2 regions of the Cupriavidus sp. 01L45 genome follow, and region 2 is predicted to be linked to the other one. Evidence: predicted binding sites of a transcription regulator. Region 2 holds the regulator's gene; the other holds the start of a gene.
What was found. The regulator HrcA, encoded in region 2, represses chaperone genes, less so after heat shock. The targets are predictions, from matches to a motif close to TTAGCACTCNNNNNNNNNGAGTGCTAA.
Positions count from the first base shown of each region.

Region 1: groES (co-chaperone GroES) is a predicted target of HrcA. The motif match lies at 2,164-2,190, and genes of this name have one in related genera.

Region 1 covers NZ_JBFTSG010000017.1:95,790-100,255, reverse strand. Annotated here, with positions in the region: gene AC1DT6_RS13970 (zinc-dependent alcohol dehydrogenase family protein) at 1-380, opposite strand, end outside; gene AC1DT6_RS13965 (YebO family protein) at 770-1,918, shown strand; gene groES (co-chaperone GroES) at 2,283-2,573, shown strand; gene groL (chaperonin GroEL) at 2,614-4,257, shown strand; gene AC1DT6_RS13950 (metallophosphoesterase) at 4,390-4,466, opposite strand, start outside.
Region 2 covers NZ_JBFTSG010000015.1:12,879-17,344, forward strand. Annotated here, with positions in the region: gene grpE (nucleotide exchange factor GrpE) at 1-262, opposite strand, end outside; gene AC1DT6_RS12305 (hypothetical protein) at 538-693, shown strand; gene AC1DT6_RS12310 (RNA-binding S4 domain-containing protein) at 738-1,133, opposite strand; gene hemH (ferrochelatase) at 1,167-2,282, opposite strand; gene hrcA (heat-inducible transcriptional repressor HrcA) at 2,395-3,432, opposite strand; gene AC1DT6_RS12325 (NAD kinase) at 3,547-4,464, shown strand.

The DNA of each region.
Region 1 (4,466 bases), on a different contig from region 2:
GCGGCTTCGCGCATCGATAAATTGACGGGCTTGGGCGCCAGCAGGTCGGCATCCACCGCCGCGTACTGCGCGAGCGAGCCTTGCAGGCCGCCCACGCCGCCGGTCATGCCATAGACCTCGTCGCCGGGGGCAAAGGCCGTCACACCCGGTCCGACGGCTTCGACCACGCCAGCCATATCCAGCCCCAGCACGGCCGGCAAGGGGTGGCGGGCGTGCGCCGCATTGCCGGCGCGGATCTTGGTGTCGAGCGGGTTGACGCCGCTGGCGAGGATGCGCACCAGCACTTGGCCGGGGCCGGCCTCCGGCCTGGTCAGCCGGACGGTCGAGAACGGCGAGCCGGCGGCTTCGACGATGAGGGCCAGCATGGAGGCTTGTGACATGGTGAACTCCCGAAAGGAATGTCGTGGGTTGGTGTCACCATTCTTGGTTATGCGCAAATTTTCGTAAATCAACTAATTTGCACATGTTTCATGCGTATCTGCATGACTGTGGGTGCGGCTCGGGGCTGAATCAGGGCGTTGCCGCTCAACCTCACGCCTCCGGGCACAGGCTTGCGTGCGGAGGCAATCATTCGGACTTGCACAGGCATGGCTGACTCATCACCCGCGTACGTCCTGTCATTCTGTTGATCCCAATCAAACTGTCCCGTGTACCGCCTCCTACCGTTACCTTGCGGCGCGTCATTCCCGCGTTGCCTGCGGTGTTTCGGGGGGCGCCGATTCGCATTACAGTATCCAGGGGCGTGAATGGAGCAATGAGTGCAATGAGGATGAGGTTAGCGATTTGGCTCGTAGTGATAGCCGTTCTGTTGCCGGAGGGGGCCGTCGCCGTCGACTTCGGCAGCAAGGGCGGGCCTGAGCCTGCCAACATCGACAAACTGACCGATCTCCTTCGCGAGGATCCCTATGRTCTGGAGTTGCTGATCAGTTTTGGCACCTCCAAGGGCGGGTCGGCTGGCCATCTCGCCTTGGCGATCCGGGACGATGCGCCTGGCGACGATCTGGTCTACTCGGCCAACTTCTATGCCGACCGTACACGTAAGCACCAGAGCGGCTTCTACACCTCGGATCTGATGGTTGGCATCCCGAAGAAAGAGTACTTGTTCAAGACTGTCTCCTCGATCGCGGAAACGGCCTCGTTTGGCCTGGACTTCGGCGAGATCTACAAGCGCTCGGTCATCGGCGTGCGCGTCCGTGGCATACCGGCCAGCGACAAGGAGGCCTTGGTGGCTTACTTCAGGCGCATCAATGACGACTATCACCAGCGCGCCAGGAATACCGAGTATCACCGCGGCGAGATCAAGTACGACTACATGCGCCTCAACTGCGCCAAAACCGTCGGCGCCGCATTCAAGTTCGGGGCGGGCTACAAGGACCTGGAGGTCACCAGTGCCAAGGTCCTGTCCGGACGGCGGGTGGTGGCGGCCGCCACGGCCAACCTCCCCACCGAGATGGCGATGAAGCTCATCAAGGAGTGGGGCAAGCGCGGGTACGGCATGGACGTGGTGCTGTACAAGAAATACGGCGGCTCGACCTATATGGATCCGCACGAGGACGAAAAGGTGGCCTTCAAGGACCTGCCCAATCGTTTCCCCTCGGTCCTGTCCATGGATTTCCGCAGGGAGCAAGGCGCCTACGAGGACTTCGACAACCTCTTCGCCATGTATCTCCTCTACAACCTGGGCAAGTACAGCGTACGCGTGAACGAGCAGACGAGGCTGCTTGAGATTGAGAAGGACAAGCGACCAATGGCCTACCCGGAGGCAGCCAGACTTGCCACTCAGAGCGCCAGGTCGGACAGCGAGAATTTCCGCCGCCGCATCCCGTTTAGCCAGAGAGGGACAAGGATCGGGGAAACGCCGGATAACACGCACCTCTACGATTTCACTGACAAGGATGCCAGGACGGCGAAGCCCTAGAGATTAAAGCCACAGTCAGCCAGTCCACATGAAATTCCATGGTTGCCTCCCGGCGGCGCCAGCGCGCGGCTGTGCCGCCATTCCTCATAAGCCTCTGTATTTAAATGAGAATCTTGAAAGCCTGGCTGCGCCTCTGGCTGCGCGGGTTCAAGGTTGAACGAACTTCGGCATGAAGAATTTTGCCGGAGGAAGGGTAAACACGTATCAAGTCGCTGACTTGAAAACGTAAACCCCCGTCCCTATAATTAGCACTCGTCGGGCATGAGTGCTAACAGGCCTCGCCCGGCGCACCAATTCTGCTGGCCGTTAGTGCTGGCGGCCAATTTTGTGAACCTGAAATCACTTTTTGTACCAAGGAGTCCGTATGAATCTGCGTCCTTTGCACGACCGCGTGATCGTCAAGCGTCTGGACAATGAAACCAAGACCGCTTCCGGCATCGTGATTCCCGACAATGCTGCCGAAAAGCCTGATCAAGGTGAAGTGCTGGCCGTGGGCCCCGGCAAGAAGGACGACAAGGGCGCTTCGATCGTCCTCGACGTCAAGGTGGGTGACCGCGTGCTGTTCGGCAAGTATGCCGGCCAAGCCGTGAAGGTGGATGGCCAGGAACTGCTGGTCATGCGCGAAGAAGACATCATGGCTGTGGTGAACAAGTAATCCACGCACCCCATTCGTACCGATTTAGGAGATTCAGAACATGGCAGCTAAAGACGTAGTATTCGGCGACGCCGCCCGTGCCAAGATGGTCGAAGGCGTGAACATTCTCGCCAACGCAGTCAAGGTTACCCTGGGCCCGAAGGGTCGTAACGTTGTGCTGGAGCGCAGCTTCGGCGGCCCGACCGTGACCAAGGACGGCGTGTCCGTGGCCAAGGAAATCGAGCTGAAGGACAAGCTGCAGAACATGGGCGCGCAAATGGTCAAGGAAGTGGCTTCCAAGACCAGCGACAACGCCGGTGACGGTACCACCACCGCAACCGTGCTGGCCCAGTCGATCGTGCGCGAAGGCATGAAGTACGTTGCCGCCGGCATGAACCCGATGGACCTGAAGCGCGGCATCGACAAGGCTGTGGTGAACGCGGTCGAAGAGCTGAAGAAGCTGACCAAGACCACCACCACCAGCAAGGAAATCGCCCAGGTTGGCTCGATCTCCGCCAACAGCGACGAAGTGATCGGCAAGCTGATCGCTGAAGCGATGGACAAGGTCGGCAAGGAAGGCGTSATCACCGTGGAAGACGGCAAGTCGCTGGCCGACGAACTGGAAGTCGTGGAAGGCATGCAGTTCGACCGCGGCTACCTGTCGCCGTACTTCATCAACAACCCGGAAAAGCAAGTTGTCGCCCTGGACAACCCGTTCGTGCTGCTGTTCGACAAGAAGATCTCGAACATCCGCGACCTGCTGCCGGTGCTGGAGCAAGTGGCCAAGTCGGGCCGCCCGCTGCTGATCATCGCTGAAGACGTCGAAGGCGAAGCCCTGGCGACCCTGGTGGTGAACAACATCCGTGGCATCCTGAAGACCGCCGCTGTCAAGGCTCCGGGCTTCGGCGACCGCCGCAAGGCCATGCTGGAAGACATCGCCATCCTGACCGGCGGCGCAGTGATCGCCGAGGAAATCGGCCTGACGCTGGAAAAGGCAACCCTGCAAGAACTGGGTCAAGCCAAGCGCATCGAAATCGGCAAGGAAAACACCATCATCATCGACGGCGCCGGCGACGCAGCCTCGATCGAAGCACGCGTGAAGCAGATCCGTGCCCAGATCGAAGAAGCGACCTCGGACTACGACCGTGAAAAGCTGCAAGAGCGCGTGGCCAAGCTGGCCGGCGGCGTTGCAGTGATCAAGGTTGGCGCAGCCACCGAAGTCGAAATGAAGGAAAAGAAGGCACGTGTGGAAGACGCACTCCACGCAACCCGCGCAGCCGTGGAAGAAGGTATCGTCCCCGGCGGCGGTGTGGCCCTGCTGCGCGCTCGCGCTGCCATCGCCAACCTGACCGGCGACAACGCTGACCAGAACGCCGGCATCAAGATCGTGCTGCGCGCCATGGAAGAGCCGCTGCGCCAGATCGTGCTGAACGCTGGCGAAGAAGCTTCGGTCGTCGTGGCCAAGGTCATCGAAGGCAAGGGCAACTACGGCTACAACGCCGCCACCGGCGAGTACGGTGACCTGGTGGAAATGGGCGTGCTGGACCCGACCAAGGTGACCCGCACCGCGCTGCAGAACGCTGCTTCGGTCGCTTCGCTGATGCTGACCACGGATTGCGCCGTGGCAGAACTGCCGAAGGACGAGTCGGCTCCGGCAATGCCGGGCGGCATGGGTGGCATGGGCGGCATGGACGGCATGATGTAAATCTGCCGGCCTGCCAACCTGGCAGCCTGCTTTATCCGCATTACCTGTAGTAACAAAAACCCCCGCTGGCGCGAGCCGGCGGGGGTTTTTGCTTGTGCGCCGGTTGCCGCGCGGGCGACCGCTCCGGCGGCGTCAGAGTTCCACCGTGTAGCACCAGTCGAAAGCCGGGTTCTCCAGTTCGCCGGTCTTGCGGCGCACATAGCCGCGTG
Region 2 (4,466 bases):
GCAGGTAATCGGCGAAGCTTTCGATGGCGAATTTATGCGCCTTGGTGACATCGTCCTGGGCGCGGCGGCGGATGTTCTCGCCCTCGGCAGTTGCCCGCAGGAACATGTCGTAGTGCTCCTTGGCCTTGGCTTCAAGCGCGGCCAACTGGGCCGCCACGTCGCCAGCGGCGTTCTCGGCCTGGCCGGCCGGGGCGGTGTTCAGCTCCTCGCTGGCGGGCGTGAGCGGCGGCGTGGTGGGTGGCGTCTGCTTCTGTTCTTCCATGTCGATCCGTATCAATACAAGGACGCGGCCTGCCTGGTCGCAGGCCGCCGGGTGGTCAATCGGCAAATGTAGCCTGCAGTTGGTGGCAAGCGTCTGTTTTTCAAGGGCGCACCGGGACGGTGCGGTGAAACACAAGGTTACAAAGAGAGGCGTGTGGAAATAGGGGCCATATTGCTTTGCAGCAGCGCACCCCCTAAGATGAAAACGTATAAAAATGACAAAAATAACGGGGTCGAAGATGCATCACACGTCGGGCCACTCTCGAAAGGTTAGCCATGCATAAGCTACCTGTTCTGACGGTCTTCCTACTCGCCGCATTATCGGTGATGACAGCCTTTATCTGCCTTTCCGGCGCGTTCACGCCGCGAGACACCGAGTACGGCAGCGGCAAGGCGGTTTTCAAGCACTACATCATCCCCTACGTTCGCTGACCCAGCCAGGTGAGTCCGGGCGACCGCCCACGCGGCTGCCCTCCTCACCCCATGACGCCATCGATCTGGCGCCGGTCGCGCTTGGTCGGCCGGCCCTGCAAGCGCGACGCCGGTTCATCGTTGAGCCGCCTGTTCTCCGCGTCTTGGCGCCGGCGCGCCTCGCTGGCCTCAGTTTCCGCATAGAGTGTCTGGGCGACGGTTGCCGGACCGCGGGCTCCCGCAACGCCCTTTACCACCACTTCCCAGCGTTGCTGGTGCGCCTCCAGTACGACCGTGTCGCCCGGCTTGACCTCGCGCGAATTCTTGCAGGCCTGGCCATTGACCTGGACCTTGCCCCGCTCCACCGCCTCGGCTGCCAGCGAGCGCGTCTTGAAGAATCGCGCGCACCACAGCCATTTGTCGATGCGCAGGCGGGCATCGGCCTCAAAAGATACGTTCATACCTTCACCTCCAAGCCGTAACTCCCGCGCCGCTCATGCCGCCGCACCGCGGGTCTGGGCTTGCGTGCGCCGGGCTTCCAGTTCATGCGGATGGGGCATCCGCAGCGGCCAGCCTTGCAGGTGCTGCAATCCGATCTCCGCGAGCCCGGCGATCCAGCTTTCCGCATCGTTGAGGCAAGGAATGTAGTGGAATACCTTGCCGCCAGCCACCTGGAACTCGGACCGCCCTTCCATGGCGATCTCTTCCAGCGTTTCGAGGCAGTCCGCCGGGAAGCCGGGACAAAACACGTCGACCCGGCCGGTACCGACCTTGCCTAGCTCTTGCAGGGTAGGCGCGGTATAGGGCTGCAGCCACTCCGCCTTGCCGAAGCGCGACTGGAACGTGACCTGGTACTGCCCCGGCTGCAAACCCAGCGCCTCGCCCAGCAGGCGCCCGGTCTTCAGGCATTCGCAGTGGTAGGGATCGCCCAGTTCCAGCGTCCTGCGCGGCACCCCGTGAAACGACAGGATCAGCTTGTCGCCACGCGCGAAATCCGGTGTGCCTTGTTGCGCCCAGTATGCCCCGACCTGCTGGTGCAAAGCCGCAATGTACGCCGGATGGTCGTGAAAATGCTTGATCAGCCGCAGCTCCGGCTGGTTTCGCCACGCCTTGAGCACACGAAATGCCTCGTCGAAGGCGGTCGCGGTGGTAGTGCCTGAATATTGCGGGTACAGGGGCAGCAGCAGGATGCGCTCGGTCCCCTGGCGCCGCAGCGCCTCCAGCACCGAGCCGATCGAGGGGTTGCCATAACGCATGGCGCACGCCACGGTAACTTCGTGGCCATGCTGGTTGAGCAACAACTGCAAGGCGTGGGCCTGGCGCTCGGTGTGCACCAGCAGCGGCGACCCCGTCATATGGGCTTCGCGCAGCCAGATAGATTCGTACTTCATCGCCGACGCACGCGAGCGCAGCGGCAGGATGAGGCCATACAGGATCGGCAGCCATGCGGCGCGGGGAATCTCCACGACGCGCGGATCCGACAGGAACTGCTTGAGGTAGCTGCCGACCGCTTTAGGCGTCGGCGCATCGGGTGTGCCGAGGTTGATCAGCAGGATCGCCGTACGCGGCGCCTGGCCATGCTGATAGGCCGGCTCGGGAGTAAACGTCATGTAATTTCCGGTGTGGCGGAGCGGCGCGGGCACAGGGCGCGCGGCCGCCAGGTCTCGCCGAGCTTACAGGATGAACGGAACAGGCAGTCTGTGAGACCGGGCCAGGACGACACTAGTTCTGGCTGAGCGCGCTGGACAACAGGCGCGCGGTGATGTCGACGATCGGGATCACCCGCTCGTAGGCCATGCGGGTCGGCCCGATCACCCCGAGCGTGCCGACGATCTGGCCGTCGACTTCGTAGGGCGCGGTAATGACCGCCATGTCTTCCAGCGGCACCAGCTTGCTCTCGCCGCCGATGAAGATCTGCACGCCCTGGGCGTGGCTGGAGACATCGAGCAGCTTGAGCAGGCCGGTCTTGTGCTCGAACACGTCGAACAGCTTGCGCAGTTTTTCCATGCTGGAGGAAAGATCCTCCACTTCGAGCAACTTGCGCTCGCCCGAGATAAAGACGTGATCGTCCTCTTCCTCGGCCATGGCGTTGCTGCCCGCCTCCACCGCGGCCTGCATCAGTTGCGACATATCCATGCGCAGCGCCTGCAGTTCGCCGCGCAGGTGGTCACGCACATTGTCGAAGCTCATGCCGGCAAAGTGCGAGTTGATGAAATTGGCCGCCTCGACCAGTTGCGACGGGGAATACGGCAGTTCGGTCTGGATGATGCGGTTCTGCACATCGCCCTCCGGCGTGACGATGATCAGCAGGATGCGCTTGTCCGAGAGCCGCATGAATTCCACCTGGCGGAACGCCTGGGCGCGGCGCGGGGTCATCACCACGCCGGCGAACTGAGACAGGTTGGACAAGGTATGAGCCGCCGAGGTGATCATCCGCTGCGGCCCAAGCTGCTGGCCGCGCAACTGGCCCTGGATCTTGCCGGTCAGTTCAGCCAGGTTGAGCGCGCCATCCAGCGGCTGGGCGGTCAGCATGGTGTCGACGAACAAGCGATAACCCCGCGGCGTCGGAATGCGCCCCGCCGAGGTATGCGGGCTGGCAATAAACCCCATTTCCTCCAGATCCGACATCACATTGCGGATGGTGGCAGGGGACAGATCGAGCCCGGAGTACTTCGACAAGGTCCGTGAGCCCACGGGTTGTCCCTCGGCGATATAGCGCTCGATCAGGGTTTTGAGAAGCGTTTTTGCACGTTCATCCATGATGTTCCCGATTTTACGCAAGTTTACCCCGTTCGGGCGGCTCATCCGTGTTCCGGCCCGGCCGCAGGTGCCCATCTGCTGACAATGGTCGCGGCGGTATGGTCTAATCCCGGCATGTCTTCGCTCCCCACGCCCGGCGCCGCGCGCGCGCCCTTTCGCACCGTCGCCCTGATCGGCAGGTACGCCACCGCCGGCATCGAGGGCCCGCTGGAGGATCTGGCCGCCTGCATCCTCAGGAACGGCCAGGATGTGGTGTTCGAGCGCGAAACCGCGATGGCTACCGGGCTGACCGACTATCCGGCGCTGGCGCCGGACGAGATCGGCAAGCATGCGGATGTGGCGGTGGTGCTCGGCGGCGACGGTACCTTGCTGGGCCTGGCGCGCCAGCTGGCCGGCTACCCGGTGCCGCTGATCGGCGTGAACCACGGGCGCCTCGGCTTCATGACCGACATCCCGTTGCAAGACGTGCATTCGGTGCTGCCCGACATGCTTGCGGGCCGCTACGAGTCGGAGACCCGCATGCTGCTGGAGTCGCAGGTGGTACGCGACGACGGCGTGATCTTTTCCGCGCTGGCCTTCAATGACGTCGTGGTCAACCGTTCCGGCATCTCCGGCATGGTCGAACTGGCCGTCTCCGTGGACGGCCACTTCATGTACAACCAGCGTTCGGACGGCCTGATCGTCTCGACGCCGACCGGCTCGACCGCCTATGCGCTGTCGGCGGGCGGCCCGATCCTGCACCCCACCCTGTCGGGGCTGGTGCTGGTGCCGATTGCCCCGCATGCGCTGTCCAACCGCCCGATCGTCCTGCCGCATGACGCCGAAGTCTCGATCGAGGTGGCCACGGCGCGCGACGCGAGCGTCAACTTCGACATGCAGTCACTGACCTCGCTGCTGCCGGGCGACCGCATTGTGGTTCGCCGGTCGGCCAAGACCGTCAACCTGCTGCATCCGATCGGCTACAACTATTACGCCACGCTGCGCAAGAAGCTGCACTGGCACGAGTACCCGAGCGAAGACAACCGGCTCTGAGC